Regions from separate parts of the Streptomyces sp. NPDC059875 genome, predicted to be linked through region 2. Evidence: predicted binding sites of a transcription regulator. Region 2 holds the regulator's gene; each other region holds the start of a gene.

Region 1 (5,055 bases), on a different contig from region 2:
ACACCGGGCCTCAGTGGTCAGTCAGGTGCCTCAGTGGGAGTGGCCGTGACCGTGGCCGTGGCCCGCGTCCGCCGGCTCCTCTTCCTTCTTCTCCACCACGAGGGTCTCGGTGGTGAGGAGGAGGGAGGCGATCGAGGCGGCGTTCTCCAGCGCGGAGCGCGTGACCTTCACCGGGTCGATGACGCCGGCCTTGACCAGGTCGCCGTACTCGCCGGTGGCGGCGTTGAAGCCCTGGCCCTTGTCGAGCTCGGCGACCTTCGAGGTGATGACGTAGCCCTCGAGGCCGGCGTTCTCGGCGATCCAGCGCAGCGGCTCGACGGCGGCGCGGCGGACGACCGCGACACCCGTGGCCTCGTCGCCGGTCTTGTCGAGGTTGCCCTCGAGGACCTTGACGGCGTGGACCAGAGCGGAGCCACCACCGGAGACGATGCCCTCCTCGACCGCGGCGCGGGTCGCGGAGATGGCGTCCTCCAGACGGTGCTTCTTCTCCTTCAGCTCCACCTCGGTGGCGGCGCCGACCTTGATCACGCACACGCCGCCGGCCAGCTTCGCGAGGCGCTCCTGGAGCTTCTCGCGGTCCCAGTCGGAGTCGGTGGACTCGATCTCGGCCTTGATCTGGTTGACGCGGCCCGCGACGTCCTCGGAGTTGCCGCCACCGTCGACGATGGTGGTGTCGTCCTTGGTGATGGTCACGCGGCGGGCGGTGCCCAGCACGTCCAGACCGGCCTGGTCGAGTTTGAGGCCGACCTCCTCGGCGATGACGGTGGCACCGGTGAGGGTGGCCATGTCGCCGAGCATCGCCTTGCGGCGGTCGCCGAAGCCGGGGGCCTTGACGGCAACGGCGTTGAAGGTGCCACGGATCTTGTTGACGACCAGGGTCGACAGGGCCTCGCCCTCGACGTCCTCGGCGATGATCAGCAGCGGCTTGGAGGAGCCGGCCTGGATGACCTTCTCGAGGAGCGGCAGCAGGTCCTGGATCGAGGAGATCTTGCCCTGGTGGATCAGGATGTACGGGTCGTCGAGGACGGCCTCCATACGCTCCTGGTCGGTCACCATGTACGGGGACAGGTAGCCCTTGTCGAAGGCCATGCCCTCGGTGAAGTCGAGCTCCAGGCCGAAGGTGTTGGACTCCTCGACGGTGATGACACCGTCCTTGCCGACCTTGTCCATCGCCTCGGCGATGAGCTCGCCGACCTGCTGGTCCTGCGCGGAGAGCGCGGCCACGGCGGCGATGTCGGACTTGTCCTCGATCGGACGGGCGGTCGCGAGCAGCTCGTCGGAGACGGCCTTGACCGCGGCGTCGATGCCCTTCTTCAGGGCGGCCGGGGAGGCGCCGGCGGCGACGTTCTTCAGGCCCTCGCGGACGAGCGCCTGGGCGAGCACGGTGGCGGTGGTGGTGCCGTCACCCGCGATGTCGTTGGTCTTGGTCGCCACCTCCTTCACCAGCTGGGCACCGAGGTTCTCGTACGGGTCCTCGATCTCGACCTCGCGGGCGATCGTGACACCGTCGTTGGTGATGGTGGGGGCGCCGAACTTCTTGTCGATGACGACGTTGCGACCCTTGGGGCCGATCGTCACCTTCACCGTGTCGGCAAGCTTGTTGACGCCGCGCTCAAGGGCGCGACGGGCGTCCTCGTCGAACTTCAGGATCTTCGCCATGGGAGCGATTCAGCCCTCTCGGAATTCGTGGTGTAACTGGTGAAACGAACTGCGCCCCGGACGCCCGGTGCGGGGTCAGGGGCGCAGCTCAAAGCATCAACTTCGGTACTTCGGTGAATTACTTCTCGACGATCGCGAGCACGTCGCGAGCCGAGAGGACGAGGTACTCCTCGCCGTTGTACTTCACCTCGGTGCCGCCGTACTTGCTGTACAGCACGATGTCGCCGGTCTTCACGTCGAGCGGCAGGCGCTCGCCGTTCTCGAAGCGGCCCGGGCCCACGGCGAGGACGACGCCCTCCTGGGGCTTCTCCTTCGCAGTGTCCGGGATGACCAGGCCAGAGGCCGTGGTCTGCTCGGCGTCGAGCGGCTGGACCACGATGCGGTCCTCGAGCGGCTTGATGGCAACCTTGGAGCTGGCGGTCGTCACGATCCGACCTCCCCCTTCGGAGATCTCACGGGGTTAACTGTCTGAGGTGGCGACCAGGTGGATCCGTCGTCGCGGGTGCCGGACCTGCCCGTCGCTGTGTTGGCACTCTCCAGTGGGGAGTGCCAGAGCCGAGACTATGACCGCGATTAGCACTCGGTCAAGCGGAGTGCCAATTCAGTGCGGTGTGGCGGTTCGGCGCCGGTACGAGAACGGCGCCGCGGACCGGATCGTTCCGGCCCCTGAGGTCCCTCAGGGGCCCGAGGTCCTTCAGGTCACCCAGCTCCCGCAGCTCCCCCGCCGCCTTCCGCCCCAGACGTTCGATCGGATCCACCGACGACGCACACCCCGACACCCCCAGGAGCACGCCGGCGAGCGCGAGGCCGGCCGCCGGCCGGCGCGCCCGGGTCACACGTAGTCCTCGAGCTTCGCGACCGCGTACCCCTTGGCCGTGATCGTCTTCATCACCCGCCGGATCATGTCCGGCATCGAGCCCTTCCAGTCCTTCTTGCCCCGGAAATGCGTGAGCACGATGTCGCCGGGGTGCAGGTCCCGGTCCCACTCGCGCCACTCCATCCGGTCGGGGAACGCCTCGGAGGCCCAGAGCGGCACCGCCTTGACCCCGCACGCCTTCGCCGCGCGCAGCGTGGACTCGTTGTAGTTGCCGTAGGGCGGGCGGAAGAGCGGCGGCCGCTTCCCGTACCGCTTCTCGATGGTGTCCTGCATCCCGCAGATCTCCCGCTTCTGCGCGGCATACGAAAGCCCGGGCATGTAGCGGTGGTTGAGGGTGTGGTTGTGCAGGGAGACGCCGGCGTCCTGCATCCTCCTGAAGTAGCCGTAGTCCTCCTTGACGAGGTAGTCGCTCAGGAAGGCGCTGTACGGGATCTGCAGCTCGGTCATCATCCGGATCAGCTCCGGGTCCTTCTCCGCGCCGTCGTCGATCGTCAGGAAGACGACCTTCTCCTTGGTCGGCACGGTGGTGAAGACGGGCGGCAGGCCCTCGCCGTCGGTCTCGAACCCCTTGCGGGTGGTGATCTTCGGCTTCACGGCGGGCGGGGCCGGAGCCTCCAGCGGGGGCCGGTCGAGGCCCCACTTCTTGGCGGCGAGCACACGGGCGGCCCGCTGCTTGCGGACCTTCTCGACGTAGGCGGTGAGGGCGCCGGAGGCACCCTGCGCCTTGGGCTGTCCGGCGGCGGGGCTCGCGGGCCCCTTGTCCGGGCCCTCCGCCTTCTCCGAGGGGCCCGCACAGGCGGACCCGAGGGCGGCGACGAGCAGGACCGCGCCCACCGAGCGCCGCATGCGAACCGCACGCTTCGAGCACATTTCTTCCGTTTGTCGTACTAGCTGCATGGCGCCGCATCCTGTCAGCGCCGGGCCCCGCACGGCCGTCGACACGGCCGTCGACACCGTCGCCGGGCGCCCACCATCCCCCGGCTGGCCCACAATGGGACGGATGACCGACCTCGCCGCCTTCACCGCCCTGCTCACCCCCGAGGGCCAGACCCTGCTCGCCGCCCTGCGCGACTACGACCCCGCCCAGGAACTGGCGGTCGCCTCACGGCTGCGCCGCGACCACCCCGCCGAACTGGTCTCGGCCGCCCTCGGTCAGGCCCGGCTGCGCCAGCGCGCGGTGGCGAAGTTCGGCGCCGAGGACGCGCACCGGATGTACTTCACGCCCAACGGCGTCGAGCAGTCGACCCGGGCGACGGTCGGGGCCTACCGCGCGGAGCGCTTCCGGGCGCTCGGCGTGCGCGGCGTGGCCGATCTGTGCGGCGGGATCGGCGGGGACGCGATCGCGTTCGCGCGGGCCGGGATCTCCGTCCTGGCCGTGGACCGCGACCCGCTGACGGCCGAGGTCGCCCGCGCCAACGCCACCACGCTCGGGCTCGCCGACCTGATCGAGGTGCGGTGCGCGGACGTGACCGAGATCGACACGAGCCCGTACGACGCCGTCTTCGTGGACCCGGCGCGGCGCGGGGGGAGGGGCAGGATCTTCGACCCGGAGGCGTACTCCCCGCCGCTCTCCTGGGCGGTCGAGGCCGCCCGCAAGGCCCCGCACGCGGCGCTGAAGATCGCCCCCGGCATCCCGCACGAGGCGGTCCCGGAGGAGGCGGAGGCCGAGTGGATCTCGGACGGCGGGGACGTGAAGGAGGCCGTCCTGTGGTTCGGCACCGCCCCCGGCGAACGCCGCGCCACCCTCCTGCCCTCCGGTGCGAGCCTGACCGGCCGCGGCCTGCCCGACCCCGCGCCGCGCCCGGTCGGCCGCTACCTCTACGAGCCGGACGGGGCGGTCATCCGCGCGCACCTCGTCGCCGAGGTCGCCGAGGAGCTGGCCGGCGGCCTGATCGACGAGACGATCGCGTACGTCACGGCGGACGCCCTCACCCCCACCCCCTACGCCACCGCGTACGAGATCACCGACGAACTCCCCTTCAACCTCAAGAAGTTGAAGGCCCTGCTGCGCGAACGCGAGGTGGGCACACTGACGGTGAAGAAGCGCGGCTCGGCCGTCGAACCCGAGGAGATCCGGCGCAGGGTCAAGCCCAAGGGCCCGAACGCCGCGACGGTCTTCCTCACTCGGGTCGCGGGTGCCCCGACGATGCTGATCGGCTCACCGGCCGGCCGGTGAGCCGGACCGCGAATCGGTAGTGCCCCACGGCCTTCGTCAGCCCGACGAGGCCCGTGATCCACAGGATGAGGCCGACTCCCATCCCGTACGCGACGAGCCCGTAGCCACCGTCCTCGGGGCCCGTGCCGGCCGGGACGGCGAAGGAGATCCACAGGCCGACGGCGCACATCGCGAAGGACAACAGCGCCCAGGAGAGGCCCAGCGTCGGCGCGCGCAGCCGGGCGTCGGTGGCGGGGTGGCGGTCCAGGGCCGCCCACTGGGCCAGCCGCTCGCGGGCCACTCGGTCGCGGAGGATCCCGCGCACGGTCATCCACACCGCGGGGACCAGGATCGCGATCCCGAA
Region 2 (5,055 bases):
CCGCACGCACACGCCCGGGCGGCCCGAGGCGTGCGTCGCGGAGGCGCGGGCGGCGGGCTTCGACCACGTCAACCTGGACCTCATCTACGGCACGCCGGGGGAGTCCGACGACGACTGGCGGGCGTCGCTGGAGGCGGCGATCGGTGCGGGCCCCGACCACGTCAGCGCGTACGCGCTGATCGTGGAGGAGGGGACGCAGCTGGCGCGGCGGATCCGGCGCGGCGAGGTGCCGATGACGGACGACGACGTGCACGCGGACCGGTACCTGATCGCGGACTCCGTCTTCGCGGAGGCCGGCTTCGAGTGGTACGAGGTGTCGAACTGGGCCACCTCGGAGGCCGGGCGATGCCTGCACAACGAGCTGTACTGGCGCGGCGCCGACTGGTGGGGCGCGGGGCCGGGGGCGCACTCCCACGTGGGCGGGGTGCGGTGGTGGAACGTGAAGCATCCGGGGGCGTATGCGGCGGCGCTGACCTCCGGTAGGTCTCCGGGTGCGGGGCGCGAGGTCCTCTCCGAGGAGGACCGGCGGGTGGAGCGGGTGCTTCTGGAGCTCCGGCTCCGGGAGGGTGTCGAGCTGGGGCTGCTCAAGCCGGCGGGGCTCGCCGCGTCCCGCAAGGCCTTGGAGGACGGGCTCCTCGCGGCCGAGCCGTACGGGGAGGGGCGCGCGGTCCTGACCCTGCGGGGTCGGCTGCTGGCCGACGCGGTGGTCAGGGACCTGGTGGACTAGGCCGGGGGGTGGGTGCCGCGCCCGTGCGGGTGGCTTGAGCGGTGCCGCACCCGGGCGAGGGGCCTTGAGGGGTGCCGCACCCGTGCGCGGGGCCTTGAGGGGTGCTTGCCTCGTGCGAGGGGCTTGGACGGTGCCCGTCTCGTGCGAGGGGCCTTGAAGGGTGCCCGCCTCGTGCGAGGGCCTGAAAGGGCACCGCCCCCGTGGGTTGTGCCCACCCGTTCCTCCCCCTAGGACTTCGTCCTGGGGGGACCCCCAGCGGAACGATTGCCCACAACGGTGAGGGGGCGTTCTGCGGCGCGCAGGCTGCCGCCTGCTCCGCAGGGTGGCCGTGGGCACGGCCGGACCGTTCTGCGGCGCGAGGCTGCCGTTCGGCCCGCAGGGTGGCCGTGGGCGCGCCGGACCCGTTCTGCGGTGCGAGGCTGCCGCTCGGCCCGCAGGCGGCCGTGGCACGGCCGGAGCGTTCTGCGGCCCGATGCTGCCGTTCGTCCCGCAGGGCTGCCGTGGGCGCGCCGGACCCGTTCTGCGGCCCGATGCTGCCGTTCGCCCCGCAGGGCGGCCGTGGGCATCGGTCCACGGCACCTCGTCCCCCACCAGCCCCCGGCAGGGTTTCGGGAAGGGGTGGGGTGGGGGATTCGCCCCAGCCCCCGGCTACGGCGCCGTCACGAAGTCGATCAGTTCTTCCACGCGGCCCAGCAGCGCCGGCTCGAGGTCCTTGTACGTGTGGACCTTCGACAGGATGTGCTGCCAGGCCGCTCCCGTGTTCTCCGGCCAGCCCAGGGCGCGGCAGATGCCCGTTTTCCAGTCCTGGCCGTGGGGGACGCTCGGCCACGCCGGGATGCCCACCGAGGACGGCTTCACCGCCTCCCAGACGTCGATGTACGGGTGGCCGACGATCAGGACGTCCGGGGACGAGACCTGCGCCGCGATGCGGGACTCCTTCGAGCCGGGCACCAGGTGGTCGACCAGGATCCCCAGCCGCGCGTCCGCCGCCGGGGCGAAGTCCGCGACGATCGCCGGGAGGTCGTCGATGCCCTCCAGGTACTCCACCACCACGCCCTCGATGCGCAGGTCGTCGCCCCAGACCCGTTCCACCAGCTCGGCGTCGTGGCGGCCCTCCACGTAGATCCGGCCCGCACGCGCCACCCGCGCCCGCGCGCCCGGGACCGCGATCGAGCCGGAGGCCGTGCGGGTGGGGCGGGACGGAGAGACCGAAGGGCGGGTCAGGGTGACCACCCGGCCCTCCAGGAGGAAGCCCCGCGGCTCCATCGGGAACACCCGGTGCTTGCCGAAGCGGTCCTCCAGCGTCACCGTCCCCGCCTCGCAGCGGATCACCGCCCCGCAGAAGCCCGTCGAGACCTCCTCCACCACGAGGTCCACCTCCGCCGGCACCTCCGGCACCGGGGCGGATCGCTTCCAAGGGGGCGTCAGGTCCGGGTTGTAGCTGCGCATTTGCGCGACGTTATGCGACGGAGAAGCGGCGTGCCAGTTCATCCCGTTGACGTCGTACGAACGCCACGTCCACGACCGCTCCGTGCCCCGGTACGTACACCGCCTCCTCCCCGCCCAGACCGACGAGACGGTCCAGCGCGTCCGGCCAGCGCGACGGAATCGCGTCCGGGCCCGCCTGCGGCTCCCCCGACTCCTCCACCAGATCCCCGCAGAAGACCACCTCGGTCGCACCCGGCACCAGCAGCGCGAGATCGTGCGCCGTGTGGCCCGGGCCCACGTTCGCCAGCAGCACCTGCCGGCCGCCCAGGTCCAGCGTCCACTCACCCGACACCGAGTGGTGGGGCGCCACCAGCGCGTCGGCCGCCTCCGCCGCCGCGAACGCGTCCACCCCCTGCCGTACCGCGTCCACCATCAGCGAGCTCGCCTCCCGACGCATCAGCTCGTCGACGCCCACCGCGCCGTACACCTCCGCCCCCGCGAACGCCGCCGTGCCCATCACATGATCGAAGTGCGGGTGGCTCAGTGCGATGTGCGTCACTCTCCTGCCGCCCGTGAGCGCCTGGACCTGGCCCCGCAGCTCGGCCCCCTCACGGATCGTGGAGCCCGTGTCGTACAGCAGAACCGCCTTCTCGCCCAGCACCAGGCCCACCGTGGCGTCCCAGCCGGGCAGCCGCCGCCGCCCCACCCCGTCCGCGAGCCGCTCCCAGCCGAACTCTTCCCAACCGACGTCCATACCGCGACGCTATCCGCAACGACACGGACTCCGACGACGACCTCCGACGACGGACTCCGACGTGACCTCCGACGTGACCTCCGACGCGGCCTCCTTGCCAGGAGCGATGCCCGCCGCCGTACACTGGCCGGGGGATTCCTGGCACTCGAGCAGGGCGAGTGCCAAAAGCGGAGCAAACCGATACGACAGCTGGAGGTGTGCGCGATGCTCAGCGAACGCAGACTCGAGGTGCTACGCGCCATCGTCCAGGACTATGTCGGGACGGAGGAGCCGGTCGGCTCCAAGGCGCTCACGGAGCGCCACAAGCTCGGCGTCTCGCCCGCCACCGTGCGCAACGACATGGCCGTCCTGGAGGACGAGGGCTACATCGCCCAGCCCCACACCAGCGCCGGACGCATCCCGACGGACAAGGGCTACCGGCTCTTCGTCGACAAGCTCGCCGGCGTCAAGCCGCTGTCGACGCCCGAGCGGCGCGCGATCCACAACTTCCTCGACGGCGCGGTCGACCTCGACGACGTCGTCGGCCGCACGGTCCGGCTGCTCGCGCAGCTGACCCGTCAGGTCGCCGTCGTGCAGTACCCGTCGCTGACCCGCTCGACGGTCCGGCACGTGGAGCTGCTCTCGCTCGCCCCCGCCCGGCTGATGCTCGTGCTGATCACGGACACGGGCCGGGTCGAGCAGCGGATGATCGACTGCCCGGCGCCGTTCGGCGAGACCTCGCTCGCGGACCTGCGGGCCCGGCTCAACAGCCGCGTCGTCGGTCGCCGTTTCGCGGACGTGCCGCAGCTGGTGCAGGATCTTCCGGAGTCGTTCGAGGAGACGGAGGACCGCGGCACGGTGTCGACGGTGCTCGCGACCCTGCTCGAAACCCTGGTGGAGGAGCACGAGGAGCGCTTGATGATCGGCGGCACCGCCAATCTCACCCGCTTCGGCCATGACTTCCCCCTCACGATCAGGCCGGTGCTCGAGGCGCTGGAGGAGCAGGTCGTGCTCCTCAAGCTGCTCGGCGAGGCCAAGGACTCGGGCATGACCGTACGGATCGGGCACGAGAACGCCCATGAAGGGCTCACCTCCACGTCCGTCGTCGCGGTCGGCTACGGTTCGGGCGACGAGGCAGTCGCCAAACTCGGCGTGGTCGGACCGACCCGCATGGACTACCCCGGAACGATGGGAGCGGTACGCGCAGTGGCACGTTACGTCGGACAGATCCTGGCGGAGTCGTAAGTGGCCACGGACTACTACGCCGTACTCGGCGTACGCCGCGACGCGTCCCAGGACGAGATCAAGAAGGCATTCCGGCGGCTCGCACGCGAGCTGCACCCGGATGTGAATCCCGATCCGAAGACGCAGGAGCGCTTCAAGGAGATCAACGCCGCCTACGAGGTGTTGTCGGACCCGCAGAAGAAGCAGGTCTACGACCTCGGCGGCGACCCGCTGTCCGCGTCCGGTGGCGGCGGTGGAGCCGGGGGCTTCGGCCAGGGCGGCTTCGGGAACTTCTCGGACATCATGGACGCGTTCTTCGGCACGGCGTCGCAGCGCGGACCGCGCTCGCGCACCCGCCGCGGCCAGGACGCCATGATCCGGCTGGAGATCGACCTCAACGAGGCGGCCTTCGGCACGACCAAGGACATCCAGGTCGACACGGCCGTCGTCTGTACGACGTGTTCGGGTGAGGGTGCCGCGCCGGGGACCTCCGCGCAGACCTGTGACATGTGTCGCGGCCGCGGTGAGGTCTCGCAGGTCACCCGGTCCTTCCTGGGCCAGGTCATGACCTCCCGCCCCTGCCCCCAGTGCCAGGGCTTCGGCACCGTCGTCCCGACCCCGTGCCCCGAGTGCGCGGGCGACGGGCGGGTCCGCTCGCGCCGGACGCTGACCGTGAAGATTCCGGCCGGTGTCGACAACGGCACGCGCATCCAGCTCGCGGGCGAGGGTGAGGTCGGGCCGGGCGGCGGCCCCGCCGGTGACCTGTACGTCGAGATCCACGAGATCCCGCACGAGACCTTCCAGCGCCGGGGCGACGACCTGCACTGCACGGTCACCATCCCGATGACGGCGGGCGCGCTGGGCACGAAGGTGCCGCTGCAGACGCTCGACGGGCTCGAGGAGGTCGACATCCGACCGGGCACGCAGTCCGGCCAGTCGATCC
Region 3 (5,055 bases), on a different contig from region 2:
AAGCCCGATGCATGTCGGGGTGCCACCCGCGTCCTACAACCGAATACCGCTCATCCAGAGGGGCAGAGGGAAACGGCCCGTTGAAGCCCCGGCAACCCTCCAGTCGGTCTCGTCCGCAGTCGTCGCACTGCGCCCGCGAGGCTCCCGGCTAGGGAAGGTGCCAAATCCGTCTCATGGCGACGTTCGTCATGGGAAAGATGAGGAGAAAGGGCCTCGCCTCCATGGCTGTACAGACTGTTTCCACCACCACTCAGACGGTTGACCTCGGTCCGGCTTCCGGACTCTCCTGTCGTGAATGCGGTGAGAAGTTCCCCCTCGGCCCCATTTTCGCCTGCGAGCTGTGTTTCGGCCCGCTCGAAGTCGCGTACGACCTTCCCACCGGTGACCCCGAGGCGCTGCGCAAGCAGATCGAGGCCGGCCCGGCGAACATCTGGCGCTACGCCCCGCTGCTGCCCGTCCCCGCCGACGTCGCCGAGAAGCCGAACCTGAACCCGGGCTGGACCAAGCTCGTCCAGGCCGACAACCTCGCCCGCGAGCTGGGTGTCGAGCCGGGCAAGCTCTACGTCAAGGACGACTCCGGCAACCCGACGCACTCCTTCAAGGACCGCGTCGTCGCCCAGGCCCTCGAGGCCGCCCGCGCCTTCGGCTTCACCACCCTGTCCTGCTCCTCCACCGGCAACCTGGCCGGCGCCGTCGGCGCCGCGGCCGCCCGCGCCGGCTTCCGCTCCTGCGTGTTCATCCCGCACGACCTGGAGCAGGGCAAGGTCGTCATGGCCGCCGTCTACGGCGGTGAACTCGTCGGCATCGAGGGCAACTACGACGACGTCAACCGCTTCTGCTCCGAGCTCATCGGCGACCCGCTCGGCGAGGGCTGGGGCTTCGTCAACGTCAACCTGCGCCCGTACTACGGCGAGGGTTCGAAGACGCTCGCGTACGAGATCTGCGAGCAGCTGGGCTGGGTCCTGCCCGACCAGCTCGTGATCCCGATCGCCTCCGGCTCGCAGCTCACCAAGATCGACAAGGGTCTGCAGGAGCTCATCAAGCTCGGTCTCGTCGAGGACAAGCCGTACAAGATCTTCGGCGCCCAGGCCGAGGGCTGCTCCCCGGTGTCGACGGCCTTCAAGGCCGGCCACGACGTCGTACGGCCCCAGAAGCCGAACACCATCGCCAAGTCCCTCGCGATCGGCAACCCGGCCGACGGCCCGTACGTCCTCGACATCGCGCGCCGCACGGGCGGTGCGGTGGAGGACGTCGACGACGAGCAGGTCGTCGAGGCGATCAAGATCCTGGCCCGTACCGAGGGCATCTTCGCCGAGACGGCGGGCGGCGTGACGGTCGGCGTGACGAAGAAGCTGATCGAGGCCGGTCTCATCGACCCGAGCCTCACCACGGTCGTGCTCAACACCGGTGACGGCCTCAAGACCCTGGACGCGGTGGCAGACACCTCGCAGGCGACCGCCACCATCAAGCCGAGCCTGGACGCGTTCCGCGACGCCGGCCTGGCCCACTGACCCCCCTCGTTACGGAAGGCAGCACCACATGAGCGTCAAGGTCCGTATCCCCACGATCCTCCGTACCTACACGGGCGGCCAGGCCGAGGTCCCGGCGGAGGGCGCGACCCTGTCCGAGGTCATCGCCGACCTGGAGAAGAACCACACCGGCATCGCCGCCCGCGTCCTGGACGACCAGGGCAAGCTGCGCCGCTTCGTGAACGTGTACGTCAACGACGACGACGTCCGTTTCGAGCAGGGTCTGGAGACGGCGACGCCGGACGGCGCCGGAGTCTCGATCATCCCGGCCGTCGCCGGCGGCTGCTGAACCACACGGACCGCTTCGAGTTACCCACGGTCATCTGAATTGCCCCCTCCGCGAGTAAGCGGAGGGGGCAATTCTGCATGGTTGAGCGCGGTAGAGTTGGGGAAGTCCCCCCGGCTCCTCTCCGCTGCTTGTGCCAGACGCATATGAGAATGCGTCCGCACCCGACAAGATGCAGCCAAAGTGTTCGAGTGTTGTGTACCTTCTGCGCACTTTGCCGGGCCCGACTTGCCCCGGAATTCAGTGAATTCTCCTCAATTCTCCTTTACGGCGTGCCCAGAATTCTCGTCCGATTGACCTGTTGCAGAGGGCAGTTGGGCAGATACATTCAGCCGCGGTCGACGCGTTCCGGCGCAGGGTCTGACCCGGGTCCGCGAAGTGCGGTCCCGCGCAAGGGCCAGTAATAGGGGAGTTAGGCATGGCTCAGGGCACCGTCAAGTGGTTCAACGCGGAGAAGGGCTACGGCTTCATCGCGGTCGACGGTGGTGCGGATGTATTCGTCCACTACAGCGCGATCCAGATGGACGGTTACCGCACCCTTGAAGAGGGTCAGCGGGTCGAGTTCGAGATCTCGCAGGGCCAGAAGGGTCCGCAGGCGGACATGGTCAAGCTCGCCGTCTGAGCACGGCGCGATCGGCCACCACGTACGCACTCACGCCGAGGGGTCCGCATCCTGACCAGGATGCGGACCCCTCGTGCGTGTCCGGAGTCCCCCCGTGGGCCCCTTCCGATCTGTGGGAGTCGCTTGCACTCGCATGGGCCGAGTGCTAATCATTGGCGTTAGCACTCTGAAGGTGAGAGTGCTTACGAGGATCGGGCAGACGAGGTCCGCGGCCAGGTGGGGCAAGGAACCATCGGGTACGCAGGCCGTCCGTCGCGGGCGTCGGCGCGGTCCTGGAGCGTTATCCACCCCATGTCCGGGAGGACCACTTCACATGGCCAAGATCATCGCGTTCGACGAGGAGGCACGGCGCGGTCTCGAGCGCGGGATGAACCAGCTCGCCGACGCCGTCAAGGTCACCCTTGGCCCCAAGGGCCGGAACGTCGTCCTCGAGAAGAAGTGGGGCGCCCCCACGATCACCAACGATGGTGTGTCCATCGCCAAGGAGATCGAGCTCGAGGACCCGTACGAGAAGATCGGCGCCGAGCTGGTCAAGGAAGTCGCCAAGAAGACGGACGACGTCGCCGGTGACGGTACGACCACCGCGACCGTCCTCGCCCAGGCGCTCGTCCGCGAGGGCCTGCGCAACGTGGCCGCCGGCGCCAACCCGATGGCCCTCAAGCGCGGCATCGAGAAGGCCGTCGAGGCCGTCTCGGGCGCCCTGCTCGAGCAGGCGAAGGATGTCGAGACCAAGGAGCAGATCGCTTCCACGGCCTCCATCTCCGCCGCCGACACCCAGATCGGCGAGCTCATCGCCGAGGCGATGGACAAGGTCGGCAAGGAAGGCGTCATCACCGTCGAGGAGTCCCAGACCTTCGGTCTGGAGCTGGAGCTCACCGAGGGTATGCGCTTCGACAAGGGCTACATCTCGGCGTACTTCGCCACCGACATGGAGCGTATGGAGGCGTCCCTGGACGACCCGTACATCCTGATCGTCAACTCCAAGATCTCCTCCGTGAAGGACCTGCTCCCGCTCCTGGAGAAGGTCATGCAGTCGGGCAAGCCGCTGCTGATCATCGCCGAGGACGTCGAGGGCGAGGCCCTGTCGACCCTGGTCGTCAACAAGATCCGCGGCACCTTCAAGTCCGTCGCGGTCAAGGCTCCGGGCTTCGGCGACCGCCGCAAGGCCATGCTGAACGACATCGCCATCCTCACGGGCGGCACGGTCATCTCCGAGGAGGTCGGCCTCAAGCTCGAGAACGCCGGCCTGGACCTGCTGGGCCGCGCCCGCAAGGTCGTCATCACCAAGGACGAGACCACGATCGTCGACGGCTCCGGCGAGAGCGACCAGGTTGCCGGTCGCGTCAACCAGATCCGTGCCGAGATCGAGAACTCGGACAGCGACTACGACCGCGAGAAGCTGCAGGAGCGCCTGGCGAAGCTCGCCGGCGGTGTTGCGGTCATCAAGGCCGGCGCCGCGACCGAGGTCGAGCTCAAGGAGCGCAAGCACCGCATCGAGGACGCCGTTCGCAACGCGAAGGCGGCCGTCGAGGAGGGCATCGTCGCCGGTGGTGGCGTGGCCCTGCTCCAGGCCTCCTCGGTCTTCGAGAAGCTCGAGCTCGACCTGTCGGGCGACGAGGCCACCGGTGCCGCGATCGTGAAGCTGGCCCTCGAGGCCCCGCTGAAGCAGATCGCCGTCAACGCCGGCCTCGAGGGCGGCGTCGTGGCGGAGAAGGTCCGCAACCTGCCCGTCGGCCACGGCCTGAACGCCGCGACCAACGAGTACGTGGACCTCATCGCCGAGGGCATCATCGACCCGGCGAAGGTGACGCGCTCCGCCCTGCAGAACGCGGCCTCGATCGCCGCGCTGTTCCTGACCACCGAGGCCGTCATCGCCGACAAGCCGGAGAAGGCCTCCGCGGCCGCTCCGGGCGGCATGCCGGGCGGTGACATGGACTTCTGAGCCACGGCTCGGTAGATCCTGGTTGTACGACGAGGGCGGCACTCCCTGCTGGGGGTGCCGCCCTCGGGCGTTCGGGGTGATGCTGGGAAGAGAGTCCCCAGAGGCGGGAGCGATCCATGATCACGCTGCTGACGACACCGACCGACCGCGAGCTGGTCATCACCCGAACCTTCGACGCCCCGCCCGCCCGCGTCTGGGAGGCGTGGACGAAGCCCGAGCACGTCCGCCGGTGGTACGGGGTCGCCGCCCTGACCACGACGGTCTGCGACATCGATCTCCGGATCGGCGGCGCCTGGCGCTGGGGCCAGCAGGCGCCGGACGGACAGGAGATCGTGTTCTCGGGGGCGTACGAGGAGATCGTCCCGGGCGAGCGGTTGGTCTACACGGAGACCTTCGAGCTGATGCCGGGTCCGCCGGTCCATGTGACCCTCACCTTCGACGACACCCCGGACGGCGGCACGGCCCTGACAAGTACGTCGCTCTGGCCGTCGACGGAGATCCGGGACCAGGCGCTGGCCACCGGGATGGAGGACGGGGTGAAGGAGGAGTACGACCGGCTGGCCGAGTACCTTCGCACGATGTGAGCCTGATCGTTCCCCGGCTGGCGGCCGGGGCCTTTGAACTGCGCCGCTGGGAGCGGGCCGACCTGCCCCTCGTGGAGGAGGCGTCGACGGAC

The links. The regulator HrcA, encoded in region 2, represses chaperone genes, less so after heat shock. The targets are predictions, from matches to a motif close to TTNGCACTCNGNNNNNCNGAGTGCNAA.
Region 1: a site for HrcA is predicted at 2,233-2,259, ahead of groES (co-chaperone GroES). Genes of this name have one in related genera too.
Region 3: a site for HrcA is predicted at 2,560-2,586, ahead of groL (chaperonin GroEL). Genes of this name have one in related genera too.

Annotation. Positions count from the first base shown of each region.
Region 1 covers NZ_JBHWJZ010000009.1:166,932-171,986, reverse strand. The annotation lists gene groL (chaperonin GroEL) at 31-1,659, opposite strand; gene groES (co-chaperone GroES) at 1,778-2,086, opposite strand; gene ACFV9D_RS14460 (polysaccharide deacetylase family protein) at 2,492-3,382, opposite strand; gene ACFV9D_RS14455 (SAM-dependent methyltransferase) at 3,537-4,712, shown strand; gene ACFV9D_RS14450 (hypothetical protein) at 4,657-5,055, opposite strand, start outside.
Region 2 covers NZ_JBHWJZ010000053.1:27,970-33,024, reverse strand. The annotation lists gene hemW (radical SAM family heme chaperone HemW) at 1-727, shown strand, start outside; gene ACFV9D_RS36505 (DUF3097 domain-containing protein) at 1,376-2,176, opposite strand; gene ACFV9D_RS36500 (MBL fold metallo-hydrolase) at 2,187-2,909, opposite strand; gene hrcA (heat-inducible transcriptional repressor HrcA) at 3,114-4,133, shown strand; gene dnaJ (molecular chaperone DnaJ) at 4,134-5,055, shown strand, end outside.
Region 3 covers NZ_JBHWJZ010000008.1:142,482-147,536, forward strand. The annotation lists SAM riboswitch class I at 48-204, shown strand; gene thrC (threonine synthase) at 198-1,511, shown strand; gene ACFV9D_RS12735 (MoaD/ThiS family protein) at 1,540-1,818, shown strand; gene ACFV9D_RS12740 (cold-shock protein) at 2,234-2,437, shown strand; gene groL (chaperonin GroEL) at 2,751-4,379, shown strand; gene ACFV9D_RS12750 (SRPBCC family protein) at 4,496-4,963, shown strand; gene ACFV9D_RS12755 (GNAT family N-acetyltransferase) at 4,960-5,055, shown strand, end outside.